One region of the Nocardiopsis sp. CA-288880 genome, then DNA from elsewhere that is predicted to be linked to it. Evidence: predicted binding sites of a transcription regulator. Region 1 holds the regulator's gene; the other holds the start of a gene.

Region 1 (14,818 bases):
AGGTCGGCCGGGTCCCAGTTGCCCTCGTCGTCCTGGCCGAACAGGTAGCCGCCCGCGGAGCCGAACAGGGCGTTCATCCGGAAGGGGTCGCCCTCCTGGGTGACGGCCATGGAGAGCACCTCGCTGGTGTCACCGGCGTCCTTGAGCCCGGTCCCGACCTCGACCATCTCCTCGAAGGTCTCGGGGGCGTCGGGAACGAGTTCGGTGTTGCGCATCAGGAAGATGTTCTCCTGCGAGTACGGCACACCGAAGAGCTGCCCGTCGTAGTCGAGCGCCCGGACCGAGGTCTCGTCCAGGCCCGCGGCGCTGTCGCCGGTCAGCTCGATGGGCTGGACGGCGCCGTTGCGCACCAGGTTGCCCGTCCAGTCGTGGGCGCCGATGAAGACGTCGGGCGCGTTCCCGGCCTGGTGGGCGTTGAGCAGGTCGCCCTGGATGTCGCCGAAGGTCAGGCTCTGGACGTCGACCTCGATCCCGTTGGCCTCGGCGAACTCCTCGGCGGCCCCCTGGATGGCGTCGGCGCGCTCGGGGTCGGACCAGATGACGAGGGCGCCCTCGGCCGACGCCTCGTCGCCCCCGCCCTCACCGCCGCCACCGCACGCGGTCGCCATCAGGGCGATCGCGGCGATGCCTGTCACCACTGGTGCGCTGCGGAATCTCATGGTGTGTTCCTTCCGGGAGGCCGTGCTGAGGAGGTCGCGCATGCGGTTCGCCGGTGGCCCCGGGTCCGTCGCGGGCATGCGTGGTGATGTGACGTTAGCAATAACTTGCAAGCTTTGAAAGGCTTTGCAGACTTGCTGCATAAAGATGTGGAAACACCGCGGAAACGGACGTGTGATCGCCTGCCAGGGGTAGTCGCGCGGTGACCGCCTGATGATGATATCTGTGATGAACGCTCATTTAGTCACACCATTGGGTGTGACGTGGCCGTGAGCCGTGGCGGCGGGCGGTCGGCGGCCCCGGGGCGGGGGAACGCTCCGCGTGCTCCGTCGGGGCGGAAGCCGCTTCAGGGGGAGCGCGGTCGGCGGGGGCGGGGGGCCGGCGGCGGGGCGCCCGTGCGGGGGAGGGGTGCGGGGGTGCGGCGGGGGCCGCGGGCGGGGAAGGGCGGCGCCGGTGTCCGGCGCCGCCCGCACGGCGTCAGCCGCGCAGCCAGACCGCCGTCTCGGCCGGCAGGGCCAGGGAGCCGTCGGCCGGTGCGTCCACCGGACCGCTGGACACGAGCACCTCGCCGGACGCCGCGATCCGCGCGGTCTCCCCGCCGAGGTTCACCGCGACGCGCACGCCCGGCTCACGCTCGAAGTACAGCACGCCCTCGGGGGCGTCCAGCCAGGTCATCGCGCCGTCGCCCAGGGCGTCGAGCTCACGGCGCAGCCCGAGCGCCCTGGTGTACAGCTCCAGGGTCGAGCCCTCCACGCCCCGCTGGGACGCGCGCGACAGGGCGCCCCAGCCCTCGGGGACGGGCAGCCACGGGGTGCTCCCCTCCGGGCCGAACCCGAACGGCGCGCTCCCGTCCTCCCAGGGCAGCGGCACCCGGCAGCCGTCCCGGCCGCGCTCGGTACGGCCCGAACGCTCCCAGGTCGGGTCCTGGAGCGCGTCGTCCGGCAGGTCGGTGACCTCCGGCAGGCCCAGCTCCTCGCCCTGGTACAGGTAGACCGAGCCGGGCAGGGCCAGCATGAGCAGCGTCGCGGCGCGCGCCCGGCGCAGCCCCTGCTCCCCGCCGCCGAACCGCGTCACGTGGCGGGTCACGTCGTGGTTGGACAGCACCCAGGTGGTGGTCGCGCCCACCGCGCCGTTGGCGGCCAGCGAACCGTCGATGACCTCCCGAAGGCGGGACGGGTCCCAGGGGGCGGTCAGGTACTCGAAGTTGAACGCCTGGTGCAGCTCGTCCGGGCGCAGGTAGCGGGCCACCCGGTTCGCGTCCTCGACCCAGGCCTCGGCCACCAGCGCGCGCTCGCCCGGGTAGGAGGCGGCGATCGCCGACCAGCGCCGGTAGATGTCGTGCACGCCGTCCTGGTCGAAGTACGGCAGCGTGGTGCTGCCGTCGAGCAGGTCGGCCTTGGCGCCCTCGGCGATGTCGGGCAGGCCCGGGTCCTTGACCATGCCGTGCGCGACGTCGATGCGGAACCCGTCCACACCCCGGTCGAGCCAGAAGCGGAGCACGTCGTCGAACTCGTCGTGCACCTCCTGGTGGGTCCAGTCGAAGTCGGGCTGCTCCGGGTCGAACAGGTGCAGGTACCACTGCTCGGGGGTGCCGTCGGGGCGCTTGAGGCGCGTCCAGGCGGGGCCGCCGAAGATCGACTTCCAGTTGTTCGGGGGCTGCTCCCCGTCGGGGCCTTTGCCGTCCCGGAAGATGTACCGGGACCGTGCCGGGTCGCCCGGCTCGGCGGCGACGGCCTCGCGGAACCACGCGTGGGCGGAGGAGGAGTGGTTGGGCACCACGTCGATGATCAGGCGGATGCCCAGGTCGTGGGCTGCGCCGAGGAGGGCGTCGAAGTCCTCCAGCGTGCCGAAGCGGGGGTCGACGTCGCGGTAGTCGGCGACGTCGTAGCCGCCGTCGGCGAGGGGGGAGACGTAGAACGGGGTCAGCCAGATCGCGTCCACGCCGAGCTCCGCCAGGTGGGGGAGGCGCTCCCGGATACCGGTGAGGTCGCCCTCCCCGTCACCGTTGGAGTCGGCGAAGCTGCGCACGTAGATCTGGTAGATGGCCGCTTCACGCCACCAGCGAGACTGAGGCTCCATCTTCGAGGGTCCTTCCCTGTGGCGACTGCAAGTTCTTGCGCAAGATTACCCCGAACTTTCGGCCATGTGACGACGATCTCGACTAGAGTTACGCCCATGGGTCCACGACTTGCCGACATCGCGCGGCACGCAGGCGTCAGCGAGGCCACCGTCTCGCGGGTGCTCAATGACAAGCCGGGGGTCGGCGCCGAAACCCGCAAGGCCGTCCTGACCGCCCTCGACGTCCTCGGCTACGAGCGTCCCGCACGGCTGCGGCAGCGCTCGGCCGGGCTGGTCGGCATGGTCATCCCCGAACTCGAGAACCCGGTCTTCCCGATGTTCGCCCAGGCGGCCGAGGGAGCTCTGGCCCAGCGCGGGTACACGCCGGTGCTGTGCACCCAGACCCCGGGCGGAATAACCGAGGACGAGTACGTGGAGCTGCTCCTGGAGCGCAACGTCTCCGGCATCCTCTTCGTCTCCGGCAAGCACGCCGACACCACCGCACCGCACGAGCGGTACCACGCCCTGGTCTCACGAAGACTTCCGATCGTCCTGGTCAACGGGTTCGCCGAGGCCATCCCCTCGGCGTTCGTCTCCGCGGACGACCGGGAGGCCGGAAGGCTCGCGGTCGACCACCTCGTGGCCCTCGGCCACACCCGCATCGGCTTCACCAGCGGCCCCGAGCGCTACGTCCCGGTCCGCCGCAAGCTGGAGGGCTACCACCAGGCCCTCGCCAGGCACGGCCTCGACGGGAACGACCTCGTGGAGCTGTCCCTGTTCGGCGTCGAGGGCGGCCACGCGGCCGCCGTGCGCCTGATCGAGCGCGGCGTCACCGCCATGGTCTGCGGATCCGACATGATGGCGCTCGGCGCCATCCGGGCCGCCCGCCAGCGGGGCCTGCGCGTCCCCCAGGACTTCTCCGTCGTCGGGTACGACGACTCCCAGCTCATCGCCTTCACCGACCCCCCGCTGACGACCGTCCGCCAGCCGGTCAACGCGATGGCGCTGGCCGCGGCGCGCGCCCTGTGCGACGAGATCGCGGGGCACCCCGTCTCCCACACGGAGTTCATGTTCGACCCGGAGCTGGTCGTGCGCGGCTCCACCGCCATCGCCCCCGACCGGCGGAGCGCGTCCGGGCGGGTGGACCCTCCCCGCGGCCCCCTCCCGCAGCTGGCCGCCTCCCCGGCCCACGCCAACCCCTGACCCGGCCGGACCCCGGCCCCCTGCCCCGCCGGGGACGACGGCGTCCGCGGTCCCGGACGCGGCAGGACCCCTGCCGCGGCTGCGCCGCCCCCGCCCGGGCCGCCCCGGAGACCGCTCCCGCCCCGCGCGGGCGGGAGACCGGGCCGGATGACGCCCCGGCGCCGGGCCCTGTGTCCCATCTCTCCGTGCCCCGCGCCCCGGCCGGGGCGCGTCCCGGCGACGGTCCGGCCGGGGCACGCCGCAGTGTCGGTGACACTGGAGGCATGCCATCCGTTGCCCTCGACGGCGACCCCGTACCGCGTACCGGGGAACTGCCCGAAGCCTCCCTCGCCGAACTCGGCGGGCAGCCGCTCGGGTTCTACGTCCACGTGCCCTTCTGCGTCACACGCTGCGGCTACTGCGACTTCAACACCTACACCGCGGAGGAGCTCGTCTCCCGGGACGGGACCGCCACGGCCTCGCGCGCCACGTACGCCGACCAGGCCGTCGCCGAGGTCGCGCTGGCCGACCGGGTCCTGTCCGGCGCGAGGCCCCCGGTCAGCACCGTGTTCGTCGGCGGCGGCACGCCGACCCTGCTGTCCGCCGAGGACTTGGGCCGGATCGTCGCCGCGGTCCGCGACCGGTTCGGGTTCACCCCCGGCGCCGAGGTCACCACCGAGGCCAACCCCGAGACCGTCACGCCCGAGTACCTGGTCCGGCTGCGCGAGGCCGGGTTCACACGGATCTCCTTCGGCATGCAGAGCGCACGCCCGCACGTGCTGAAGGTCCTGGAGCGCGGCCACACCCCCGGACGCCCCGAGCAGTGCGTGGGATGGGCCCGCGAGGCCGGGTTCGACCACGTCAACCTCGACCTGATCTACGGCACGCCGGGCGAGACGGACGACGACTGGCGGGCCTCCCTCGACGCCGCGGTCTCCGCCGGCCCCGACCACGTCTCCGCCTACTCGCTGATCGTCGAGGAGGGCACCCGCCTCGCCGCCCGGGTGCGCAGGGGCGAACTCACCGAGCCCGACGACGACACGATGGCCGACCGCTACCTGATGGCCGACGACGTCCTCGCCGGGGCCGGGTTCACGGCCTACGAGGTGTCCAACTGGGCGCGCACGCCCGAGGGGCGCAGCGCCCACAACCTCCTCTACTGGACCGGCGGTCACTGGTGGGGCGTGGGGCCCGGCGCGCACAGCCACGTCGGCGGCACCCGCTGGTGGAACGTCAAGCACCCCGCCGCCTACGCCGCCCGCCTGAACTCGGGCGACAGCCCGGGCCAGGCCCGCGAGGTGCTCACACGGGAGGAGCGGCGCTTCGAGCGGATCCTGCTCGAACTGCGCGTGGAGCAGGGGTGCCCGCTGGACCTGCTGGAGCCGCACGGGCGCGCCGCGGCCGAGCGCGCCGTCGCCGAGGGCCTGCTGGAGGCCGGCGCCCACGGCGCGGGCCGCGCCGTCCTGACCCGCCGGGGGCGCCTGCTCGCCGACGCCGTGGTGCGCGACCTCACCTGAGGGCCCGCGCGCACGCGGAGGGGGCCGGACAGGTGCCCGGCCCCCTCCGGCGTTCCCGCGGCGTGCGCCGCGCCGCTACTTGACCCAGTCGACGTTGACCGGGTAGCGGTACCACTCGCCGCGGTTGGCCGCGGTGCCCGCCAGGATGCCGAACACCACGGCCAGCACCCACAGGACCAGGCTCAGGAGCCCGCCGATGAGGATGAACGACAGCGGGATCGAGATGACGTAGCCGATGGTCAGCAGGATCTGGAAGTTCAGCGCCTGCGCCGACTGGTGGCGGAGGAAGGGCGACTCGTCCTTCTTCACCAGGTACATGATCAGCGGGACGAGGAAGCCCAGCACGATCCCGCTGAGGTGGGTCAGGAGCGCCGTCGTGCGCTCCTCGGAGTTGGGCTGACCGGTCGTCGCCGACGACTGGCCGTAGCCCCCGTGGGGCGGGTAGCCGGGGGGCGGATAGCCGCCCTGCTGGTAGCCGCCGGTCTGCTCCTGGTACCCGGGCTGCCCGGGATAGCCGGGCGGACCCTGGTAGCCGCCCGGATCCTGGTGTCCGGGGTAGCCGGGCGGCGGGTACCCGCCGGGCTGTCCGGGGTGGCCGCCGCCCGGGTACCCCGAGGGGTCCTGAGGGGGCGGCGGGTATCCGCCGGACCCGCCGGGGGGCGGATAGCCGCCCGACCGGCCCCCGGAGCCGTCGTCGCGGCCGGTCGGGTCCCCCTGGCCGTAGGGGTCCTCTGGCGGGTTGTTCGGGTACGACATGGTGGTTCCTTCGGGTGGACTCGCTCGGACCGTGCTTCGGGACGGCCTCACTTCAGCAGGCGGATGCTGACCGGGTAGCGGTACCAGGTCCCCTTGTTGGCGCCGTTGGCGCCCATGACCCCGAACACGATCGACACGATCCAGACGACCGCGATGAGGAGGGATCCGATCCAGGACAGTCCTGGGAAGAAGATACCCAGACCGATGAAGACGACCCAGGCGAAGACGTACGGGATCAGCAGCGTGATCTGGAAGTTCGCCGCCTCCGAGGCGTGGTGCCGGACGAACGGCGACTGGTTGCGCTTGGCGAGGTAGACCGCGAGGGGCGGGATCCAGCCGAAGCAGGCGATCACGAAGCCCGAGAGGTGGGCGAGCATGGCCACCAGCGTGCTGTTGTCGTTCCCCTGGGCGGGCGGCTGCGGCTGGCCGTGGGCGGCCTGAGCCCCGGGGTACTGCGGCTGCTGGGGATGTCCGTAGGCCTGCGGATGCTGCGCGTGGTCGGGCTGGGGGACGTACCCCTGCGGACCGCCGGCCGGCTGGCCGTAGGGCTGCTGGGGCTGTGCCTGGTGGGGGTGCCCGTAGGGCTGCTGTGCCTGCTGACCGTAGTCCTGGTGGCCCTGGTCGGGCTGGGGGGCGTAGGGGGGCTGGCCGCCGGTCGGCTGTGCGTAGCCGGGGTGGGGCTGCTGCCCGTACGCGGGCTGGGCCCCCGAGGGCTGCCCGTACGCGGGTTGTTCGCCCGAGGGCCGGCCGTACGGGGGCTGTGCCTGGTCGGGCTGGGGGGCGTAGGGGGGCTGGCCGCCGGAGGGCTGTCCGTGGCCCGGGTGGGGCTGCTGCCCGTACGCGGGCCCGCCGTAGGGCTGCTGGGGCGGTTGTCCGTAGCCGGGCTGTCCACCGGGCTGTGCCTGGTCGGGCTGGGGGGCGTAGGGGGGCTGGCCGCCGGAGGGCTGTTCGTGGCCCGGGTGGGACTGCTGCCCGTACGCGGGCTGGGCCCCCGAGGGCTGCCCGTACGCGGGCTGGGCCCCCGAGGGCTGCCCGTACGCGGGCTGGGCCCCCGAGGGCTGCCCGTACGGGGGCTGTGCCTGGTCGGGCTGCGGGGCGTACGGGGACCGGCCGTCCGACGGCTGCCCGTACCCGGGCTGCTGCGGACGGCCCTCACCCCGGGGGTCGTGCTCCTGCTGCCCGCCGTCCGGCTGCCCGGGCTGCCGGTCCTGGTCGGGGTCCTCCGGGGACGGGGGGTTCGTCGGGGTCTCGCTCATGCTCTTCCTTGGCTCCGCTCATGAGTGGCGGTTCTTGTACTCTCGCTCGTACCGACGACCGCGCGGGGCCGGAGGCGGGCGACCGCGGCGCCGGACACCGGGTGTCCGGACCGCGCCCTGGGCAGAATCCTAGGTCCTGGGGCCGCACCGGCGCGAAAACGGCCCGGTCACGGGTGGGCGCCCCGACCCGGCGACGGGTCCCGGGGCTCGTCCGGGTGGGGCCCCGTGACGAAGTCGATGAGCTCCTCCACGCGTCCGAGCAGCGAGGGCTCCAGATCAGCATAGGTACGGACCGATCCGAGGATCCTGCGCCACGCCTCACCGGTCTCCATCCGCCACCCGAGGGCCTCGACGACGCCCTCCTTCCAGGGGCGCCCGCGCGGAACCTCCGGCCAGGCCCCGATCCCCACGGCGCCCGGCCGCACCGCCTGCCAGACGTCGACGTAGGGGTGGCCGGCGACCAGCACGTGCTCCCCGTGCACCCGCTCGGCGATCCGGCTCTCCTTGGACCCGGGGACCAGGTGGTCGACGAGGACGCCCAGGCGGCGGCCCGGGCCGGGGGAGAAGTCCGCCACGATCGAGGGCAGGTCGTCGACGCCCTCCAGGAACTCGACGGCGATCCCCTCGATGCGGAGGTCGTGGCCCCAGACCTTCTCCACGAGTTCGGCGTCGTGCGCGCCCTCCACGTAGATCCTGCTCCCGCGCGCCGTGCGCGCGGCGGCCCCGGGCACCGCCACCGAGCCGGACGCGCTCCGCAGGGGCCCCCGCGGCGCGGGCGCGGGGCGCACCAGGGTCACGGGTCTCCCGTCGAGCAGGAAGGCGGCCGGGCCGAGGTCGAACACCCTGCGGCGCCCCGCGCGGTCCTCCAGGGTCACGCTGGACCTGTCCCACGCCACGACCGCTCCGCAGAAGGCCTCGTCGGCGTCCTCCACGACCAGGTCCCGACTCAGGGCGACCTCGCGCACGGCCCCCTTACGGGGCAGCCGCCAGTCGCCTGCGAGCACGTCGCGGCCGTAGCGGCCGGTTCCCTTGGTAGCCACGGTCGTGCAGTCTACTGGGGGAGGGTGTCGGTTCATCCGCGCCGTGGCGCACGTCGCCGCGCCGGAGGGAAGATCCGGCGCCTCCGCCGGTGTTACCGCCGAGGGGTAGCCGTCCGGGTTTGCGGCCGGGCATAGAATTAGCACTGAGGACCCCGGAGTGCCAGGAGGTGGCGAGTTGCTGGACGAGCGCAAGCTCGCTGTCCTGCGAGCGGTCGTGGAGGACTTCGTCAACACGAACGAGCCCGTCGGCTCCAGGGCGCTGGCCGACCGGCACAGGCTCGGGGTCTCTCCCGCGACCATCCGCAACGACATGGTCGCGCTGGAGGAGGACGGGTACATCGCCCAGCCCCACACCAGCGCGGGACGCGTGCCCACGGACAAGGGGTACCGGCTCTTCGTCGACCGGCTCTCCTCCGTCAAGCCCCTGTCGGCGCCGGAGCGCCGCGCCATCGAGTCCTTCCTCGCCGGAGCGGTGGACCTGGACGAGATCGTCGCGCGGACCGTGCGGCTCCTCGCGCAGCTCACCCGCCAGGTCGCGATCGTGCAGTACCCGTCGCTGACCCGTTCCTCGGTCCAGCACGTCGAGCTGGTCCCCCTGGGGGGCCAGCGGGTCATGATGGTCGTGATCACCGACACGGGCAGGGTCGAGCAGCGCGTCATCGACGGCCTCGGCGAGGTCAACGGAACCGCGGTCAACGACCTGCGCTCCATGCTCAACCGCGCCATCTCCGGTCTCCACCTCGGAGAGGTGCCCGACGCGGTGGAGGACCTGCCCGCGCAGGTCCCGCCCGAACACCGCCAGATGGCGGTGGCCGTCCTCTCCGTCCTGCTGGAGAGCCTCGTCGAACGGCACGAGGAGAAGATCGTCCTCGCGGGGACGGCCAACCTCGCCGCCGTGGACTTCGCCGCCAGCCTGCGGGACGTCCTGGAGGCGCTGGAAGAGAACATGGTCCTCATCCGTTTGCTGGGTGAGGCGAAGGACCCGTCAATGCTCACGGTGCGCATCGGCGCGGAGAACTTCCACGAGGGTCTCCGGTCCACCTCCATCGTCTCGGCCGACTACGGTGTGGGAAACCAGTCGCTCGCCAAGATCGGTGTCGTGGGGCCCACCCGGATGGACTATCCGGGAACAATGGGAGCGGTACGCGCCGTGGCTCGGTATGTCGGACAGATTTTGGCAGGACAGTAACTCAGTGGCCAGAGACTATTACCAGGTTCTCGGGGTGCGTCGCGACGCGTCCAAGGACGAGATCAAGAAGGCGTACCGGAGGCTCGCGCGCGAGCTCCATCCGGACATCAACCCCGACCCCGCGACCCAGGAGCGCTTCAAGGAGGTGACCCAGGCCTACGAGGTCCTCTCCGACGAGAACAAGCGCCGGATGTTCGACATGGGCCAGGACCCCTACGCTCCCGGCGGTGGCGGCGCGGGAGGCTTCGGCGGCGGGGGCGGGTTCGCCTTCGACGACATCATGAACGCCTTCTTCGGCGGCGGCCAGCCCGGCGGGCGCGGCCCCCGGGAACGGGTCCGGCGCGGGCGCAGCATCAAGATCCGGGTCGAACTGGACCTGGTGGAGACCGCGTTCGGGGTCAGCAAGGAGATCACCTTCCCCACCGCGATCCTGTGCGAGACGTGCCAGGGCGAGGGGACCGCGGCCGGTTCGCACCGCACCACGTGCGAGATGTGCCACGGCCAGGGCGAGGTCTCCCAGGTGACGAGGTCCTTCCTGGGCCAGGTCATGACCTCCCGCCCCTGCCCGCAGTGCTCGGGCCAGGGCTCGGTCATCACCAACCCCTGCGGCGACTGCGCGGGGGAGGGCCGGGTGCGCGAGAAGGTCACCCGTACCGTCAAGATCCCGGCCGGCGTCGACGACGGCACCCGGATCCAGCTCGCCGGAGAGGGCGAGGTCGGCCCCAACGGCGGCCCGCGCGGCGACATCATCCTGGAGATCATCCAGCGTCCCCACCCGACCTTCGAGCGGCGCGGCGACGACCTGCACTGCACGGTGACGGTCCCCATGACGGCCGCCGCGCTGGGCGCGTCCTTCGCCTTCGACACCCTGGACGGGACCGAGAACATCGATCTGCGGCCGGGCACCAACTCCGGCCACGTCATCACCCTGTCCAACAAGGGCGTCACGCACCTGGACGGGGGAGGCAGGGGCGACCTGCGCATCCGCGTCGACGTGGAGACCCCGGGCAAGCTCGACGAGGAGCAGGAGAACCTCCTCCGCAAGTTCGCCGAGCTGCGCGGCGAGGACCAGTCCCCGGGGCGGTTCAGCCCCGGGCACGGCGGCCTCTTCGCCAAGCTCCGCGACGCCTTCGGCGCGAAGTGACACCCCCCGTCTTCCTGGTCGGGACCGCCGCGCTGGCGGCCGACCGGGTGACGGTGGACGGCCCCGAGGGGCACCACGCCGCCGTCGTGCGGCGCATCAGGGAGGGCGAGACCGTCGACCTGTCCGACGGTCTCGGCCTGCGTGCCCGGTGCACGGTGTCCGCCGTGGGCAGGGACCACGTCGTCTGCACGGTGGTGGAGCGCCGGGAGGAACCCGCGCCGCGTCCCCGCCTGACCGTGGTCCAGGCGCTGCCCAAGGGCGACCGCGGCGAACTGGCCGTGGAGATGATGACCGAGGCCGGGGTGGACACGATCGTGCCCTGGGCCGCCGAGCGCTCCGTCACCCGATGGAAGGGCGACCGGGCGGCCAAGGCGCTGGCCAAGTGGCGGGCCACCGCGAGGGAGTCGGCCAAGCAGGCGCGGCGGGGGCGGCTGCCCCTGGTCGAGGACCTCGCGGACCGGTCCGCCGTGGCCGGGCTGCTGTCCGGAGCCGACCTGGGCGTGGTCCTGCACGAGGACGGGGCCGGACGCCTGGCCGAACTGGACCTGCCCTCGGGCGACGGTCCGGGGATCGTCGTGGTGGTCGGCCCCGAGGGAGGGTTCTCCGACGCCGAGCTCGGCGCGTTCACCGAGGCGGGCGCCGTGCGGGCCCTGCTGGGACCGAGCGTGCTGCGCACCTCCACCGCGGGGGTCGCCGCCCTGGCGGTGCTCCAGGCGCGCACCGGGCGCTGGTAGCGGCGAGGGGCACGGGGCCGGGAGCGGGCGCACCGCCGACGGGACGACGGAGGCGGCCGGGGGAGGGATCCCCCGGCCGCCTCCGTCGTCGGACCCGGCGCGCCGGGCCCGCGTGTCACTCCCCGGGCACGGCCCGGTTGCTGGTGGCGTCGCCGCCGGTGCTGCCGGAACCGCCGCCGGAGGTCTCCTCACCGCCGCCGCCGGCCCCCTCGTCCCCGGCGCCGGAGCCGGGGGCCTCCCCGCCACCGCCGCTGCCGCTCTCGTCACCGCCGCCGGCCTCGCCGTCGGTCGGCTCCTCGCTCGGGTCGCACTCCTCCTCGGAGGCGGAGGCGCTGTCGTCCTTCTCCTCCGCGGAGGCGCTGGGGGAGGGCGCCGGCCCGTCCGCGGGGGGAGAGCAGGTGGACGCGGTCTCGACGCCCTCCTCGGCCGGGTCCTCGTCCTCGCCGGAGCTGGGCGGGCTCTCGGGGTCCCGCGGCGGCTCCGCCGGCTGCTGCGTGCTCCCCTCGGTGGAGTCGGAGGACGGGTCGGGGGCGGCCACGCCGCCGCCGTCCGCGTCGTGCTCGGGAGGGGCGCCGTGGCGGTCGGCCCCCGCCGGGACGAACTCCAGCACCTGGTCGCGGACCTGGGGGCTGGACACGACCACGGAGGCGGCGATCATCACGGCCCCCGCCACCGCCGCCACCGGTCGTAGCCAGGGCAGGCCGAACCAGGCGAAGCCGCGGTTGCGCTCGGTGCGCTCGCGGATCAGGTTCAGGGCCTCCGGAGAGGGCTCCACCGTGCTCGCCTCGGCCATGAGGACCTGGCGCAGCCGGTCCTCGAAGGCGTCTTCGGTCGGATCTGTCGGACCGGTCATGTCGTCTGCTCCAGAACAGAGCGGAGCGAGGAGATGCCACGGGACGTGTGGCTCTTCACCGCGCCCCGGCTGATCCCCATGGCGTCCGCGATCTGAGCCTCTGACAGGTCGCCGTAGTACCGGAGCACGATGGCCTCTCGCTGACGGGTGGGTAGTTTGCGCAGGGCACGGATGACCGCCTCCCGCTCCAACAGGTTCAGGGCGCCGTGTTCGGCACTGGGCGCGTCGGGGAGGGCCTTGGGGGCGTGCTTCTCCACCACAGCCCGGTGGCGGAGCACGGACCGGGCCTTGTTCACCACCGCCTGGCGGAGGTAGGACAGGGCCTTGTTCGGATCGCGCAGCCGGCGCCAGGCGCCGTGCATCGCGACGAACGAGTCCTGAACGACTTCCTCCGCGGTCGCGTGGTCGCGGACGAGAAGGGATGCGAGCCGAACGAGCGGACGGTAGTGCTCCCTGTAGAGCTCCGTCACGGCGTGGTCGGCGTCCCACTCCACCGAGAGCGGGGCCGTGGGGGCTCCGGCCACCATGGTTTCTGTCGTCACGTCAGTTCGACGCACACCCTTGTCGCGGGGTTTACGAAAGGGCATACCTCTTCTTTTCCAGGTAGACGCGCGTTTCATTCCGAACACGTGGGTACCGGGCCGGGGCGGACGTTTCCGACGACCCGACGCGCACGGGTGGAAAGCCTATCGCGCCTGGGACGGAGGCCGTTGCCGAACGGGCTCCCGGACCGCGGCCGGCGGCCTTGCCGGGAGGGGCCGCCCGGCACCGACCTGCGGCATCATGGTCCGGGACAACCCCCAGACGGCGGCCGTTCCGGCGGCCGCGAACACACCACGGAGGTTCGCGATGGCCCATGAGGACTGCCTCTTCTGCAAGATCGTGAAGGGGGAGGTGCCCGCCGAGATCGTCCGGGAGGGCGAGCGGACCCTCGCCTTCCGCGACATCAACCCCCAGGCGCCCACGCACGTGCTGATCGTCCCGCGCGACCACCACCCCGACGCCGTCACCGCTGCCGCGGCCGGCGCCGGGCTGCTGGACGAGATCGTCCGGGACGCACACGAGGTCGCCGTGGCCGAGGGCGTCGCCGACACCGGGTACCGGCTGGTGTTCAACACCGGCAGCGGGGCCGGGCAGACGGTCTTCCACCTCCACGGCCACCTCCTGGGCGGCCGCGGCCTCAACTGGCCCCCCGGGTAGGGGCCGGTCCCGGGCCCCGGACCGTTCCGGACAGGGCGCGGGCCCGGACCGCCCGGGACCCGCGCCCGGCCGCTGCCGGAACCGGCCCCGCCGGGCCCCGCGCGGCCCCGTCCACAGGCGCCGAATAACCCATCGAGCGGGGCGGGGACGCCTTGGTAGACTCGGGGTGTGGGCTTCCAGAGCCCGGTGGGACTCCTGTGGAACACCGGCGCGGAGCCCCGCCCGGCGCCCCGCACGGTGCCGGGGCCGTCCAGGAGACGCCGCGCCCGTCCAGGCGGGCGGCGCCCGAGCGAAGGGTAGGACAGCGGCCGCAAGGCCACACCATGGCCGAGACAACGCACACGCACCCGCGACGGGACACTCAGGTCAAGGTCGTGGTGCCCGACGAGCACACGATGATCAGCCTGCTGGGCTCGGGGGACGAACTCCTCAGGGCGTTGGAGCGGGCCTTCGAGAGCGACATCCACGTCCGAGGCAACGAGTTCACCATCAGCGGGACCCCCGAGGAGACCGCCGTGGTGGTCCGTCTCGTCGAGGAGCTGATCGAACTCGCCAAGAGCGGCACGCACGTCACCCCCGACACCATCGAGCGCATGGTCCACATGCTGGCGGCGCCCGGTTCGGAGCGGCCCGCGGACGTGCTCACGACCAACATCCTGTCCAACCGCGGCAAGACCATCCGGCCCAAGACGCTCAACCAGAAGCGCTACGTCGACACCATCGACCGCAGCACCGTGGTGTTCGGCATCGGCCCGGCGGGCACCGGCAAGACCTACCTGGCCATGGCCAAGGCGGTCAAGGCGCTCCAGGACAAAGAGGTCAACCGGATCATCCTCACCCGTCCCGCGGTGGAGGCCGGTGAGCGGCTGGGCTTCCTGCCGGGCACGCTCTACGACAAGATCGACCCCTACCTGCGTCCCCTCTACGACGCCCTGCACGACATGCTCGACCCCGATTCCATCCCCAAGCTGATGGCCGCCGGGACGATCGAGGTCGCGCCCCTGGCGTACATGCGGGGCCGGACCCTGAACGACTCCTTCATCATCCTGGACGAGGCGCAGAACACCTCGCCCGAGCAGATGAAGATGTTCCTGACGCGCCTGGGCTTCGGCTCCAGGATCGTGGTCACCGGTGACGTCACCCAGGTGGACCTGCCCGGCGGGCAGGCCAGCGGGCTGCGGACCATCGAGACGATCCTGAGTGACATCGACGACATCGCCTTCTGTCGGCTC
Region 2 (14,818 bases), 2.4 Mb from region 1:
CGAGGAGGTCGGCGTGGTGCTCCGCCCCGGGACCCTGCGCCCCGTGACCGTCATCGACGAACTGGCCTACGACAAGGCGCCGGGAACGCGGGTGCGGCTGGCCTGCTACTCCGCCGAGCACGACGGCGAGCCGGCCGCGGCCAACGAGATCGCCGAGCTGGCGTGGATCGGCTTCGCCGAGCGCGAGCGGTGCGCCCCGGCGGTGCGCCGCCTGGTCGAGCTGCTGCACGCGGAGGGCTCCGTCAGGTGACACCGGCGGGCGCGTGCGTCCGACGATGACACCCCTTACGACCAGGCACGATGCCCCTGGCCCGTCCCGGAAAAATGAGTGGACCCGGCCCGGTTCTCTGGTTACAGTCCGAGAACTGTGCGCGTACTTCCTCAGCCTCCGGGCATTCCCGACCACCGTTCGGCCAACCGCTTCCTGCTGTGGCTCGCCCGATCGGAGTGGCGCCCGCTCGCGTGGGCGGGGGGCGTGGACAGCGTCTACAGGCTCTGCGGCGTCCTCATGTCCGCGGCGGTCGGCGCCACCCTGGACTCCGGCGTGGTCGAGGGCGACCCGCGGTCGCTCCTGGTCTGGTTCGGCGTCCTCACCGGGCTGACCCTGCTGAGCACGGCCCTGGTGCCGGTCGGCGTCCGGGCGATGGCGTTCAACTGGTACGCGTCCGCGTACCGCACCGTGCAGGTCGTCATCGAGCGGTCGGTCGCCCTGGGCCCCACCCTCACCCGGCGGCTCCCGTCCGGCGAGGTGGTCGCGGTCGGCACGGACGACATCGACCGGGTCGGCGACTTCTACGAGAACTCCGCGCTCGTCCCCGCCTCGGTGGTGACGATCGGCGCGGTGAGCGTCCTCATGCTGTCGTCGCACCTCACGTTCGGCCTGATCGTGCTCGTCGCGGTGCCGGTCATGGTGGTCGGCATGGTGCCGCTGCTGCGCCCGTTCTCCCGGCGCCAGGAGCACCACCGCACCAGGCAGGCCGAGCTGACCACCCGGGCCACCGACCTGGTCGCCGGACTGCGGGTCCTGCGGGGCGTGGGCGGGGAGCGCACCGTCGGCGACCGCTACCGCGAGGAGTCCCAGCGCGTGCGCGCCGCCGGAGTGCGGGTGGGGTGGATGGACGCCGCCCTCCAGGCCGTCCGCGAGCTGTATCCGGGCCTGCTGCTGGTGGGCATCGTCTGGTACGGCGCCCGGCTGGCCCTCGCCGGGGACATCACCGTGGGCCAGCTCGTCGCGTTCTACGGGTACACGGGCAACCTGGCGGTGGCGGTGCGGCACCTGATGCACGCCTCCTCCCTGTTCATCTCCGCCCGGGTGGCGGCGGACCACGTGGTCCGCGTGCTCTCCTTGGAGCACGACCACCCCGACCCCGAGCACCCCGCCGATCCCCCGGCCGCCCCGTGCGACCTGCGCGACCCCGCCAGCGGGGTCGTGGTGGCCGCCGGGCGCACCACCGGCGTGGTGTGCTCCGACGCGGCCGGGGCGACCGCCCTGGCCGAGCGCCTGGGCCGGTACCGCGAGGCCGAGGGGGACGGCGCGGACGCCCTGCTCGTCGAAGCGGCGACCGGCCGCGAGGTGCGCCTGCGCGACCTGCCGCTGCGCGACGTGCGCCGCCGCGTGCTGGTCGCGTCCAACAGCGCCCACCTGTTCTCCGGGCGGCTGCGCGAGGAGCTGTCCCCGGACGAGGGGCTGTCCGACGACCGCCTGGCGGCGGTGGTCCGGGCCGCGTACGCCGACGACGTCGTACGGCAGTCCCCGGCGGGGTTCGACGCGCTCCTCACCGAGCGCGGCCGCGAGTACTCCGGCGGCCAGCAGCAGCGCCTCCGGCTGGCGAGGGCGTTCGGCCTGGACCCCGAGATCCTGGTCCTGGTCGAACCCGCCTCCGCCGTGGACGCCCACTCCGAGGCGGCCATCGGCGCGCGGCTGGCCGCCGAGCGGAAGGGGCGCACCACCGCCCTGCTCACCACCAGCCCCCTCCTGCTCGACCACACCGACCACGTGCTGTTCGTGGACGGCGGGCGCGTCGTCGCCGAGGGGTCCCACCGGGACCTGCTCGCGAGCGCCCCCGGCTACGCCGACACCGTCCTGCGCACCGTCTCCACGAGTGGGAAGCCATGACCCGGACCGCCGAACACGCCCTCCCCCACGCCGACGACCCCGGGATCCCGATGCAGCCGGAGGCCGCCGCCCTGCCCGTGGCGCCCGTGTCCATGGTCTGGACACGGCTCCGCCGGGCCGGTCGCGACCACGGCGGGCGGCTGCTCGCCGTCGTGGTCCTGTACGGGATGGCGGCGCTGGCCGCGCTCGTCGCCCCGTGGGTGCTCGGCACGGTCATCGACGCGGTCCGCGGCGGGGCCGACCCCGGCCGGATCGACCTGCTGGCCGTGGTGATCGTCGTCGGCCTGCTGCTCCACGCCGGGTTCACGCTCGTGTCGGTGGCGCAGTCGATCCGCTTCGGTGAGGGGGTGCTGGCCGAGCTGCGCGAGGAGTTCGTGCGCGCGGTCCTGCGCCTGCCGCTCGGAACGGTGGAGAGCGCCGGGACCGGCGACCTGGTGGCCAGGTCGGGCCGCGACATCGGGCACCTGAGCCACACGGTGCGCCACTCGGTGCCGGTGATGGCCGTGAGCACCGTGACGGTGGCCGTCATCGTCACCGCGATCAGCCTGCTGCACCCCGCGCTGCTCCTGGCCTGGGCGCCGTCCCTGCTGATCATCTGGGTGTCCACCCGCTGGTACGCCCGCCGCGCCCCGGACGGCTACATCCAGGAGCTGGCGACCTACTCCGACCTGACGCAGAGCGTCACGGACACCGTGGAGGGGGCGCACACCCTGGAGGCGCTGGGACGCCAGCTCCGCCAGACCGCGCGGGCCGAGGCCAGGATCCGCCGCGCCTACCGGGCCGAGCGGTACACGCTGTGGCTGCAGTGCGTGTGGTACCCGCCGCTGGAGTTCGCGTACCTGTTCGCGACCGCGTGCACGTTCCTGGTGGCGGGGTTCCTGCACGCCAACGGCATGCTGACCGTCGGCCAGATCGCCACGGCCGTGTTCCTGTCCGTGCAGATGACCCGGCCCGTGGAACAGCTGGTGGACCAGGTGGACAGCCTGATGATGGGGTTCACGAGCCTGCGCCGCCTGCTGGGGGTGCGGCTCGCCGAGGAGCGTCCCGGGGCGGCCGAGGCGGACGCCGACCACGTGCACGGGACGGTGGAGGTGCGCGGCGCGCGGTTCGGCTACACCGACACGGAGGTCCTGCACGGGGTGGACCTGGTCCTGCGCCCCGGTGAGCGGCTGGCGGTGGTCGGGCCGAGCGGCGCGGGCAAGTCGACCCTCGGCAAGCTGATCGCGGGCGTGCACGGGCCGACCTCCGGGAGCGTGCGCGTCGGCGGGGTGGACATGGCGGGGCTGTCACCGGAGCTGCGGCGCGAGCGGGCGATCCTGCTGAGCCAGGAGAGCCACGTGTTCCGGGGCACCGTGGCCGAGAACCTGGCGCTGGCCCTGGACGCCGCCGAGGTGGACCGGGACCGGCTGTGGTCGGCCCTGGCCGCCGTGGACGCCGACGCCTGGGTCCGGTCGCTGCCGGACGGGCTGGACACGCGGGTGGGGTCGGGCGACCTCGCGCTGGACCCGGCCCACGTGCAGCAGCTCGCGCTGGCCCGGGTGGTGCTGGCCGACCCGGAGGTGCTGGTGCTGGACGAGGCGACGTCGCTGATGGACCCGGGTTCGGCCCGCCACCTGGAGAGGTCCCTGGCCGGTGTGCTGTCGGGGCGGACCGTGGTGGCGATCGCGCACCGGCTCCACACGGCGCACGACGCCGACCGGATCGCCGTGGTGGAGGACGGCCGCGTCAGCGAGCTGGGCAGCCACGACGAGCTGCTGGCGCGCGGGGGCTCGTACGCCGACCTGTGGCGCGCCTGGCACGGGGCTGTCTGAGCGCGCACACGCGGCTACAGCCGTCCGGGGCCCGTCCGAGCCCCGGTCGGAGCCCCGTTCCGGGCCCGTGCCGACGCCCGGCGGCCCCCGCGCCGGCAGTCACCGGAGGCGCCGGCCCCGGGAACAGCGAAACCGGGCGGCCCCGAAGGGCCGCCCGGTCGTCGCGGGCGAGGTCGCGTACCGGACCCCTGAACTCCAGGAGGTCCTAGAAGTCCATGCCGCCCATGCCACCGGTCGGGTCGCCGGCGGGAGCCGACGCCTTCTCCGGCTTCTCGGCGATGACGGCCTCGGTGGTCAGGAACAGACCGGCGATGGAGGCCGCGTTCTGGAGGGCGGAGCGGGTGACCTTGGTCGGGTCGATGACGCCGTCCTTGAACAGGTCGGTGTACTCACCGGTGGCGGCGTTGAGGCCGAAACCGGGCTCCAGGTTGCGGACCTTCTCCGCCACGACGCCGCCCTCGAGGCCGGCGTTGATGGCGATCTGCTTCAGCGGCTCCGCGATGGCGCGACGCACGATGTCGGCGCCGATCGCCTCGTCGCCCTCGAGGTCGAGCTTGGCGAACGCCGGGACGCTGGCCTGCAGCAGCGCGACGCCACCGCCGGGCAGGATGCCCTCCTCGACCGCGGCCTTGGCGTTGCGGACGGCGTCCTCGATGCGGTGCTTGCGCTCCTTGAGCTCCACCTCGGTCGCGGCGCCGGCCTTGATGACGGCCACGCCGCCGGCCAGGCGGGCGAGACGCTCCTGGAGCTTCTCGCGGTCGTAGTCGGAGTCGGTGCGCTCGATCTCGTTGCGGATCTCGTTCACGCGACCGGCGATCGCGGTGGCGTCACCGGCGCCGTCCACGATGGTGGTCTCGTCCTTGGTGACGACGACCTTGCGGGCACGGCCGAGCATGTCGAGCTCGGTGTTCTCCAGCTTGAGGCCGACCTCCTCGGTGATGACCTGGCCGCCGGTCAGCACGGCGATGTCGCCGAGCTGGGCCTTGCGGCGGTCACCGAAGCCCGGGGCCTTGACGGCGACGGACTTGAAGGTGCCGCGGATCTTGTTGACGATCAGCGTCTGGAGGGCGCCGCCCTCCAGGTCCTCGGCGATGACGACGAGCGGACGACCGGCCTGGAGGACCTTCTCGACGACCGGCAGGAACTCGTTGTTGTTCGAGATCTTGGAGTTGACGATGAGGATGTAGGGGTCCTCGAGGACCGTCTCCATGCGCTCGAGGTCGGTGGCGAAGTAGGGCGAGATGTAGCCCTTGTCGAAGCGCATGCCCTCGGCGAGCTCCAGCTCGAGCCCGAAGGTCTGCCCCTCCTCGACGGTGATGACGCCTTCCTTGCCGACCTTGTCCATCGCCTCGGCGATGGTCTCGCCGATCTGCGTGTCGCCGGCGGAGATCGAGGCGGTGGAGGCGATCTGCTCCTTGGTCTCGATGTCCTTGGAGAGGTTGCCGAGCTCCTCGTTGATGCGGGAGACGGCGGCCTCGATGCCGCGCTTGAGGCTGATCGGGTTGGCGCCGGCGGCGACGTTGCGCAGCCCCTCGCGGACGAGGGCCTGGGCGAGCACGGTGGCGGTGGTGGTGCCGTCACCCGCGACGTCGTCGGTCTTCTTGGCGACCTCCTTGACCAGCTCGGCCCCGATCTTCTCCCAGGGGTCCTCGAGCTCGATCTCCTTGGCGATGGAGACACCGTCGTTGGTGATCGTGGGGGCGCCCCACTTCTTCTCCAGAACGACGTTGCGGCCCTTCGGGCCGAGCGTGACCTTGACGGCGTCCGCGAGCTGGTTCATGCCGCGCTCGAGGCCGCGACGGGCCTCCTCGTCGAACGCGATCAGTTTGGCTGCCATTGGATTCTTGTCCTCCCGTGACCGGGCTGATACGCGATGGGACGAGGCATGCGCCCGCGACGGACGACCGGAGCGCTCCGACAACCCTGCTGTCGGGAACCGCGGTCTCGCAGCCTCGATCCGGTTAGCACTCAAGGAAGGCGAGTGCTAACCAGGTCCCTTTTTAGCACTCGGCCATGGAGAGTGCAAACGATGTGGTCACGATTTCCCCTCCCCTCCTACCAGCATCTACCTGCACATACACCCCGTGATGAGCGGATTTCCGCGCTCAGCGGACAGGCTCCGACACCCTCCGTGCCTGCGCGAACGGCCTCCGCCGGACCGGGGCCCGGCGGAGGCCGACGGGTTCAGGAGCCGAGCCTGCGCATCGCCCGCGAGCCGAACCCCAGCGCCGCGACCGCCAGCGCGACCGCGACCGCCCAGCCGATCCCGACCGACAGGCCCCAGTCGCCCGCGAACAGGGCGCGCTCGGCGTCCACGACGTAGGCCACCGGGTTGATCCGGGACAGGCCGTACAGCCAGGACGGCGCCAGCTCCATCGGCAGCAGCACGCCGGACAGCAGCATGAGCGGCATGATCACCGTCTGGAGCACCGGCGCGAACACGTACGTCTGCTTCACCGCCAGGGCCGTCAGGTACGACAGGGTGGACAGCCCGATCCCCAGGACGGCGAGCAGGAGCAGTCCGACCACCGCGCCCGCCACGGAGATCCGGAACCCGAACGGGATCACCAGCACGATGATGAGCACCATCTGCGCCATCATCGTCGCCACGTCCCGCAGCACCCGCCCGAGCAGCAGCGACACCCGGCTCGCCGGGGTGGCCAGCATCCGCTCGTGCGCGCCGGAGGCCATCTCGGGCAGCAGCCCGAACCCGGCGAACCCGGCGGTGAACAGGGCGAGCATGACCAGCAGTCCGGGCACGAACCACTGCCAGGGGTTCTCGCCCTCGGCCCCCGCCAGCCCGGTGAGCAGGGGCGCGAACAGCACCAGGTAGAGCACCGGCTGGAGCATCCCGAAGCCCAGGAGCAGCGGCCGGTGCAGCAGCGGGCGCATCTGGCGGACGAACACGGTCCAGGTGTCGCGCGCCACGCCCGGTCCGCGCGCCGGGGCCGGCCCGGCGGTCCGCGTGGTTCCACTCACGCTCATGCCTCCTCCTCGCGCAGGCTGCGCCCGGTCAGGGTCAGGAACACGTCGTCGAGGGTCGGCCGCTGCACCCGCACGGAGAGCAGCGGGACCCCGGCCGCGTCCAGGGTGCGCAGCAGTTCGGGCAGGACTCCGTCGCCGCGCTCCACCCGGAAGCGCACCTCCGGGTCCCGGCCCGGGACCGCGGCCACCTCGGCGGCCCCGGCGGAGGGCACGCGTTCGGCGATCCGCGCCCCCGTGCGGGCCTCCTCCTCGGACCGGACGGAGAAGGTGACCAGGTCGCCGGAGACCTTGCCCTTGAGCTCGTCGGCGGTGCCGTCGGCGATGACGCGGCCGTGGTCGATGACCAGGACCCTCCCGGCCGCGTCGTCGGCCTCGTCGAGGTAGTGGGTGGTGAGCACGACGGTGGTGCCGAGCCGGTCGCGCAGCCGGGCGACGTGCTCCCACAGGTTGGCGCGGCTGTGCGGGTCGAGCCCGGTGGAGGGCTCGTCCAGGAAGAGCAGGCCGGGCTCGTGGACGAGCCCCATGGCGATGTCGAGCCTGCGGCGCTGGCCGCCCGAGAGCTTGCCCGCCTCCCGGTCGGAGGCGCCCCCCAGGTCGAGCATGTCGAGCAGGTCGTCGGCGCGGCGGCGCGCGGTGCGGCGGTCGAGCCCGTACAGGAGCCCCTGCGTGCGCAGCTCCTCCCCGACCCGCTGGTCGCCGCCGGACCCGTTCCCCTGTCCGACGAACCCGATCCTGCGGCGCACCTCGGCGGGCTCGGTGCGGATGTCGCGTCCGGCGACCGTCGCGGTCCCCGCGGTGGGCTCCAGCAGCGTGGTGAGCATGCGCAGCGTGGTCGACTTCCCGGCCCCGTTGGGCCCGAGGAGCGCGACGATCTCGCCCTCCCCGACGTCGATGTCGACGCCGCGCACGGCCTCGACGACGTCCTTGCCGACCCGGAACGTCCGGGTCAGCTGGTGCGTGTGGATCATTCCGCCTCCTTATTCAAACTTGAATATGACGCCCGGGCCGCCCCGCCGCAAGCGAATATTCAAACTTGAACAAGGGGATCGGGGATCGGCCCTGGTCGGGGCCCGCAGAAACGTCGACGGCGTGCGCGGGGAGCGCGAGGGGGAGGCGGGCGTGTGCCGCCGGACGGGACGACGCGCTGCCCCGCGGGCGCACGCGGCCGGGACGCGACACGGGACGGGGATGCGGCACGGGGGCGGGTGCGGGGGAAGCTCGCCGGGGAGGAGTGCGGCTCGGGAGCCGGCGCCGTCCCGCGGGCGCACGCCGTGCCGGGACCCGGGGACCGTGCGGACGGGAGGGGACACGGCACGGGCCGGGCGCGCGGGCCGGGCGGGCGCACGCGGCCGTGGGCCGGGCGGGCGCCGGGCGCACGCGGCCGGGAACCGGGCGGGCTCCGTGAACCGGGCGCCGGAGGTCAGGCGTCGTCGCGTACCGGCGGCAGCCCGAAGGCGCGGGGGCTGTCGTCGGCCATCGTGTACTTCCCGGCCTCCAGCGAGGCGATCAGCTGACGGGTCCACTCGGCGCCGGCGTCCGTGGTGAGCCGCCACAGCGTGAACAGCTCGCGCACGTGCGGCGGCTTGCCCCACTCGGCGTCCGTGGCCCGGGCCGCGTCGCCCAGCCCCGGGGACGCCGCTTCCAGGGCGGCGAGCCGCTCCTCGAGCAGCCCGACCGCCTCCGCGCGCGGCAGCGAGGTCATCAGGGTGATCCCGGCGCACAGCAGGCCGTGGTCGTCTCCGGCGTGGCGCAGGGCCTCGCCCATCAGCCGGCGGAGCTCGGCCTCCCCCTCGTCGGTGAGCGCGTAGGAGGTGCGGCCCACCTCCTCGTCGCCGGGGGCGACGAACTCCCGCAGCCTGCCCTCGGAGGTGAGCTTGTTCAGCGCGTGGTAGATGGAGCCCCACTTGACGTTGGCCCAGTCCTTGGCGCCCCAGGACATGAGCTCGCGGCCCACCCGGTACCCGTGGGTCCCCCCGTGGATCCGCACCGCTCCCAGCACCAGCAGCCTCGTCGCCGACATCGCCGTCCCCACTCGTCTCCACCGGCCCCCAGAATACGAGGCCGGACGGGCGCGGCCCCCGTGCCCACCGCGCCTCCCGCCCCGGCGGGCGGACCGGGCGCCGGGGCGGAGGGACGCCGCGAGGGGGCGGCCCGGCCCGCCGCGACGCGCGGGGGCGGGGCCGCCCCCTCGCGGGCGGCGGCGGGCGGCGCCGTGACGGCGCGCGGCGAGCGGTCAGCAGCCCCCGGCGACGGCCGGGATGATGGAGACCTTGGCGCCGTCGGCGATCTCGGTCTGGAGGCCCTTCTCGAAGCGCACGTCCTCGTCTCCGACGTACACGTTGACGAAGCGGCGCACCTTGCCGCTGTCGTCGAGGATGCGGGCGCGGATGCCCGGGTAGTTGGCCTCCAGGTCGTCCAAGAGCTCGGCGAGGGTGCTGCCCTTCGCCTCGACCTCGGAGGCGTCGTCGGTGTAGGTGCGCAGGATGGTGGGGACGCGGACGCTGGCGCTCATGGCGGTGTTCTTCCTTCTGCTGTGGGTCGGCGGGCCGTCGCACGGCCCCGCCGGGACGGACTGTGCTTGCGGAGCGGCGGTCAGACGAGGCCCGCGTCGGCGAACGCGCTCAGGGACGGCTTGATCGTGGCCGTCACGCCGGCGTCCACCGCGTTGAGGGTCTTGAGCCCGTCCCCGGTGTTGAGCACCACGGTCCGCGCCTTCGGGTCGAGCCGGCCCTCGCGCACCAGCTTGCGGAGCACGCCCGTGGTGACGCCGCCCGCCGTCTCGGCGAAGACGCCCTCGGTGCGGGCGAGGAGCTTGATGGCGTCGACGATCTCGTCGTCGCCCACGTGCTCCACGGAGCCGCCCGTGCGCTGGGCGATGTCGAGCACGTACGGCCCGTCCGCCGGGTTGCCGATCGCCAGCGACTTGGCGATGGTGTCGGGCTTGACCGGCTGGATGACGTCGATGCCCTTCTCCCAGGCCTGCGCGACCGGGGAGCAGCCCGTGGCCTGGGCGCCGAAGATCCGGTACGGGCGGTCCTCGACCAGGCCGAGCTTGATCAGCTCCTGGAAGCCCTTGTCGATCTTGGTGAGCTGGGAGCCGGAGGCGATCGGGACGACGATCTGCTCCGGCAGCTGCCAGCCGAGCTGCTCGGCGATCTCGTAGGCCAGCGTCTTGGAGCCCTCGCCGTAGTAGGGGCGCAGGTTGACGTTGACGAACCCCCAGCCCTCGCCGGCCGGGTCGCCGATCAGCTCGGAGCAGAAGCGGTTGACGTCGTCGTAGTTGCCGTCGATGGCGACGACCTTGCCCCCGTAGACGGCGGCCATGACGACCTTGGCCTCCTCCAGCCCCGCGGGGATGAACACGCAGGAGTCGAACCCGGCGCGCGCGGCGGCGGCGCCGACCGCGCCGGCCAGGTTGCCCGTGGAGGAGCAGGACAGGGTGGTGAAGCCGAAGGTGCGCGCCGCCTCGACCGCGATGGCGACCACGCGGTCCTTGAAGGAGTGCGTGGGGTTGCCGGAGTCGTCCTTGACGTACAGGGAGTCGATGCCCAGCTCGGCGGCGAGGCGGTCGGCCTTCACCAGCGGGGTCAGGCCGGGGGCCATGTTGGGCAGCTCGGCCACGTTGTCCGGGACCGGGAGGAGGGAGCGGTAGCGCCAGATGCTGTTGGGGCCGCTCTCGATGTCGGCGCGGGTGACGTCCCCGAACTCGTAGGCCACCTCGAGGGGGCCGAAGCAGAACTCGCAGGCGAACTTGGGAGTGAGCTCGTAGCGCCGACCGCATTCGCGACAGGAGAGCGCGGTTCCGGGGCCGAAGGCGCGGACGGAGGTGGGTTCGGCGGCAGTGATCGCCATGGCGAGGCGTCTCCCCTCATCTTCCCTGGCGGACACCTTGTCCCCAGGCCGGAGTTGGCACCTGCCCCAGCCGCCTCACGGGTTCGTGAGTAGTGCGCGCTGGGATGGTTGCCGGGGCTTCGCAGGGCCGGTCCCTCCACCCCTCTGGATGAGCAATATGAAGTTGTGGGCGGTCCTGTCGGATCCGCACGGTCACTGTAACGGACTCGTCGGCCGGTTTTCCACGGCTGGTGATCCGGGTAACACGAACCCGCTCACATGCTGAGACGTCGCCGGTCGGCGCGCCGGGGGCGCACGCGCCCTGTTTCGGGAGCGTGACGCGCGGCACCGTCGGCCCCCGAGGGGTTTGGGGCGGCTGTCGACCGGCGAGACATAGGGTGCGATCCGCTTCCGCGACGGCCGCGCCCGACCGCCCAGGCGGCGGCGACGGCCCATCCGCACCTTCGAGAGGACGACCACGTGGACAAGGCCCAGATCCTCATCGCCTCCAACCGGGGACCGGTGTCCTTCTCCACCGCCGACGACGGTTCTCTGGAACAGCGTCGGGGCGGGGGCGGGCTCGTGTCCGGCATGATCTCCGTCGCCACGGAGATCGACAGCCTCTGGGTGTGCGCCGCCCTGTCCGACGCCGACAGGCGTGCGGCGGAGGAGGCGCCCGGGGCCCGGCTGGACCGCGCGCACGACCTCGGCGGCATGCGGGTCCACATGCTGGACATCCCCGAGCGGACCTTCCAGGGCGCCTACACCGGGGTCGCCAACTCGACCCTGTGGTTCGTGCAGCACATGCTGTACGACATCCCGAACAAGCCGTCGTTCGGCTCGGACTTCCGGCGGCGGTGGGACGACTACACCGCCTACAACAACGCGTTCGCCGAGGCCCTGGTCACCGGCGCCGCGGACGGCGCCCGCGTGGCCGTGCAGGACTACCACCTGGCGCTGGTGCCGCGCATCCTGCGCACCCGCCGCCCCGACCTGCGCATCGCGCACTTCTCGCACACGCCGTGGGCGCCGCCGGAGTACTTCCGGATGCTGCCCGGGCACGTCGCCCGCGAGCTGCTGGAGGGCATGCTCGGCGCGGACCGGCTCGGATTCCTGAGCCCCCGCTGGGCGGACGCGTTCCTGCGCTGCTGCGCGGAGATCCTGCGCGCGGAGGTGGACTTCGCCCGGCGCACCGTGGAGTACGGCGGCCGGCTGGTCGGGGTGGGCGTGCACGCGCTCGGCGCGGACGAGGAGGGGCTGCGCGCGAGCGCCGCCGAGCCGGCCGTGGCCGAGCGCCGCGCGACCCTGCGGGAGGCCGTCGGCGACACCCGGCTCATCGTGCGGGTGGACCGCACCGAGCTGTCCAAGAACATCGTGCGCGGGCTGGAGGCGTACCGGGAGCTGCTGACCTCCCACCCGGAGTGGCGGGGCCGGGTGACGCACCTGGCGTTCGCCTACCCGAGCCGCGGGGACGTGCCCGAGTACCGCGAGTACACGGACGCGGTGCTGCGGACCGCCAAGGAGATCAACGAGGAGTTCGCGACCCCCGAGTGGACGCCGCTGGTGCTGGAGGTCAACGACGACTACCCGCGTTCGCTGGCGTCGTTCCAGATGGCCGACGTCCTGCTGGTCAACCCGACCCGGGACGGCATGAACCTGGTGGCCAAGGAGGGGCCGGTGCTGTCGGAGCACGACGCGGTGCTGGTGCTCTCGCGCGAGGCCGGCGCCGCCGACGAGCTGGGGCGGCACGCCCTGCTGGTCAACCCCTACGACACGCTGGAGACCGCGGAGGCGCTGCACCGCGCCCTGTCGATGCCCGAGGACGAGCGCCGCAAGCGCCGGGAGGGGCTGGCGGAGGCCGCCGTGGCCCTGCCGCCGCGCCGGTGGTTCCAGGACCAGCTGCGGTCCCTGGACTGACACGGTCGGTCCGTGCCACGGGCCACCGCCCGGAGTCCCGTCGGCAGCGGCCCCGCTCGAGCCGCTCGGCATCCGCGGGAGCGCCCGGGGGCGGTGGACGCGTCCCGGCGGCCCCGGGCCGGACCGCGCGGGCCCCCGGGGGCCCGGACGCCCGACGGGGCCCGCTGAGCGCCTCCGCCCCGGCCGGGGCCCGTCGTCGGGGCCCGGGGCCCTGCCTGGGCCCGGCCTGGGCCCTGCGGTCTGCCGGGGCCCCGCGGTCTGCCGGAGGGGGTCGGCGGGGCGCCCCGCACGGGTTCGCGCCCCGCGCCGCGCGGATCAGTCGCCCGGGGACGCCGTCCGCCGCGCCCGCGCCTCGTCGAGGAGCTGCTCCACGACGGCGGTCTTGGCGTCGGAGTAGTCCTGGATGCGCTCCCAGGTGCGCTCGGCCAGCTCGCGTTTGACCGCGGTGTAGCGTTCGCGCGCCCCGGCGTCGGCGATGAGGTGGTCCCGGAAGAGGCGCATCCGCTCCACCTCCTCGCAGCCCTCCCCGAACACGTGCAGGTTGAGGTTGATGTCCGGCCCCTTGAGGACCCGGTGCTCGTACCAGTCGGGCTCCCTGATCACCACGGAGTAGCCGGCGGCCAGCAGGTCGGGAAGGTAGGACGGCTCGTCGGCGGGGTCGGCGACGACCAGCAGCAGGTCGACGCACGGCTTCGCGGCCATGCCCGGGACCGCGGTCGATCCGACGTGCTCGAAGAGGAGCACGCGGTCGCCGAGGGCTGCGCGGACCTTCTCCGACTCGCGTTTGAACAGGTAGGGCCACTTGGCGTCGTACTGGGAGATGTGGACGCGGCCGTTGACGAGGTTGCGGGAGTCGGGGGAGGCGACCGGCGGAGCACCTCGTGAGGGCAACGGCGATGCTTCGAGGGGAGACATTCTCCAAAGCCTTGTCCCCCCGGGAGCCCGCGTCAAGAGCGTCCGAGCGTGCTTACATATGCACGCGCAGACGTCACATCACGGGCTGTGGGCCGGGTGTGACGAGCCGCGACGCTTCCCGCCCCGGAGGGCCGGAAAGGCCTTCCGGAAGGGCTCCGCGGGGCCCGCGCGCGGCCCCGGGGCCCGGCTCCGGCGCGGCCCTTCCACGCGCCGCCCGGCGGGGGCGGCGGACGGGGGAGGCGTCCACCGGGCGGTCCCCTCCGGCGCGGGGCGCGTCGCACGGCACAGGGGCGCGTCACGCGCGAACGGCGCCCGCGCACACCGGCGCCCGCCCCCGGACGGGGGCGGGCGCGGCGGGCGTCGGCCCGGATCAGTCGCCGCGCGTCTTGCGGCGGCGGCCGCCCCTCGGCTTGCGGCGGCTCGCGGGACCGGCCTCGGCGGCCCGCTCGGCGGCGATCTGCTCGTCCTCCTCGCGGCGCTCGGCCTCCACCCCGTAGGGGTCGGCCGTGCTGCGGCGGATCCAGACGACCAGCAGGACGATCCCGAGGACCACGACGGCGCCGACGGTGACGAACCACGCCCAGACGGGCACGCCCCCGGACTCCTCCCCCTCGTTCACGAGCTCCTCGTCGATGAGGGGGATGTCCTGCGCGATCCCGGCCGCCTGCGTCTGCGCGCTGGGCAGGTGCAGGGCGGGCAGTCCTCCGGGCCCCTGCTGGGCGCCCTCGACCAGGGCCTCGCGGACCTGTTCGGGGCGCAGCTGCGGGAAGTCCGCGCGCAGGAGCGCGGCGGCGCCGGCCGCCATGGCGGCGGCGTACGGGGTACCGGTCACCTGGACCTGCCCCATGTCGGGTCCGGCGGTCTCCAGGTCGGCCCCGGGGGCCGTCAGTCCGATGCCCGCGGCCTCCGGCGAGCCCGGGATGAGCTCGCCGCTCTCGGCGGTGCCGGCGACCGTGAGGACGTTCGCGTCGTCACGGCCCCCCGCCGGGCCCACGACCAGGGCGCCGTTGCGGACCGCGTCCTGGGTGGCGCCGGTCAGGTCCACCGACCCGTCGGTCTCCGGGAGCAGGATGACCTGGGCGCCCTCCTCCGAGGCGAAGCGGATGGCGGCGGGCAGCTCGTTCCCGGTGGGCAGCACCAGGAGCTCGGAGGCGGGCGACACCCCCAGCACGCCGCCGTCGGCGTCCATGCCGTGGCCGTGCCCCGCGACCAGGGCGGCGGCGCCGCTGCCCTCGTCCCGGTC

The links. The regulator HrcA, encoded in region 1, represses chaperone genes, less so after heat shock. The targets are predictions, from matches to a motif close to TTGGCACTCTCNNNNNGAGAGTGCCAA.
Region 2: the regulator HrcA is predicted to act here: its motif matches at 5,928-5,954, upstream of groL (chaperonin GroEL).

The regions. Positions count from the first base shown of each region.
Region 1 covers NZ_CP192105.1:5,794,136-5,808,953, reverse strand. The annotation lists gene ACQPYD_RS25155 (sugar ABC transporter substrate-binding protein) at 1-659, opposite strand, end outside; gene ACQPYD_RS25150 (glycoside hydrolase family 13 protein) at 1,135-2,736, opposite strand; gene ACQPYD_RS25145 (LacI family DNA-binding transcriptional regulator) at 2,833-3,918, shown strand; gene hemW (radical SAM family heme chaperone HemW) at 4,182-5,414, shown strand; gene ACQPYD_RS25135 (DUF4870 domain-containing protein) at 5,490-6,170, opposite strand; gene ACQPYD_RS25130 (DUF4870 domain-containing protein) at 6,218-6,547, opposite strand; gene ACQPYD_RS25125 (DUF3097 domain-containing protein) at 7,594-8,466, opposite strand; gene hrcA (heat-inducible transcriptional repressor HrcA) at 8,642-9,655, shown strand; gene dnaJ (molecular chaperone DnaJ) at 9,660-10,799, shown strand; gene ACQPYD_RS25110 (16S rRNA (uracil(1498)-N(3))-methyltransferase) at 10,796-11,533, shown strand; gene ACQPYD_RS25105 (hypothetical protein) at 11,649-12,386, opposite strand; gene ACQPYD_RS25100 (SigE family RNA polymerase sigma factor) at 12,383-12,913, opposite strand; gene ACQPYD_RS25095 (histidine triad nucleotide-binding protein) at 13,236-13,586, shown strand; gene ACQPYD_RS25090 (PhoH family protein) at 13,910-14,818, shown strand, end outside.
Region 2 covers NZ_CP192105.1:639,881-654,698, reverse strand. The annotation lists gene ACQPYD_RS02980 (NUDIX hydrolase) at 1-250, shown strand, start outside; gene ACQPYD_RS02975 (ABC transporter ATP-binding protein) at 368-2,116, shown strand; gene ACQPYD_RS02970 (ABC transporter ATP-binding protein) at 2,113-3,927, shown strand; gene groL (chaperonin GroEL) at 4,133-5,764, opposite strand; gene ACQPYD_RS02960 (ABC transporter permease) at 6,112-6,912, opposite strand; gene ACQPYD_RS02955 (ATP-binding cassette domain-containing protein) at 6,909-7,880, opposite strand; gene ACQPYD_RS02950 (PadR family transcriptional regulator) at 8,333-8,932, opposite strand; gene ACQPYD_RS02945 (ubiquitin-like small modifier protein 1) at 9,146-9,424, opposite strand; gene thrC (threonine synthase) at 9,505-10,764, opposite strand; SAM riboswitch class I at 10,778-10,919, opposite strand; gene ACQPYD_RS02935 (alpha,alpha-trehalose-phosphate synthase (UDP-forming)) at 11,224-12,660, shown strand; gene ACQPYD_RS02930 (GrpB family protein) at 12,976-13,575, opposite strand; gene ACQPYD_RS02925 (S8 family serine peptidase) at 13,946-14,818, opposite strand, start outside.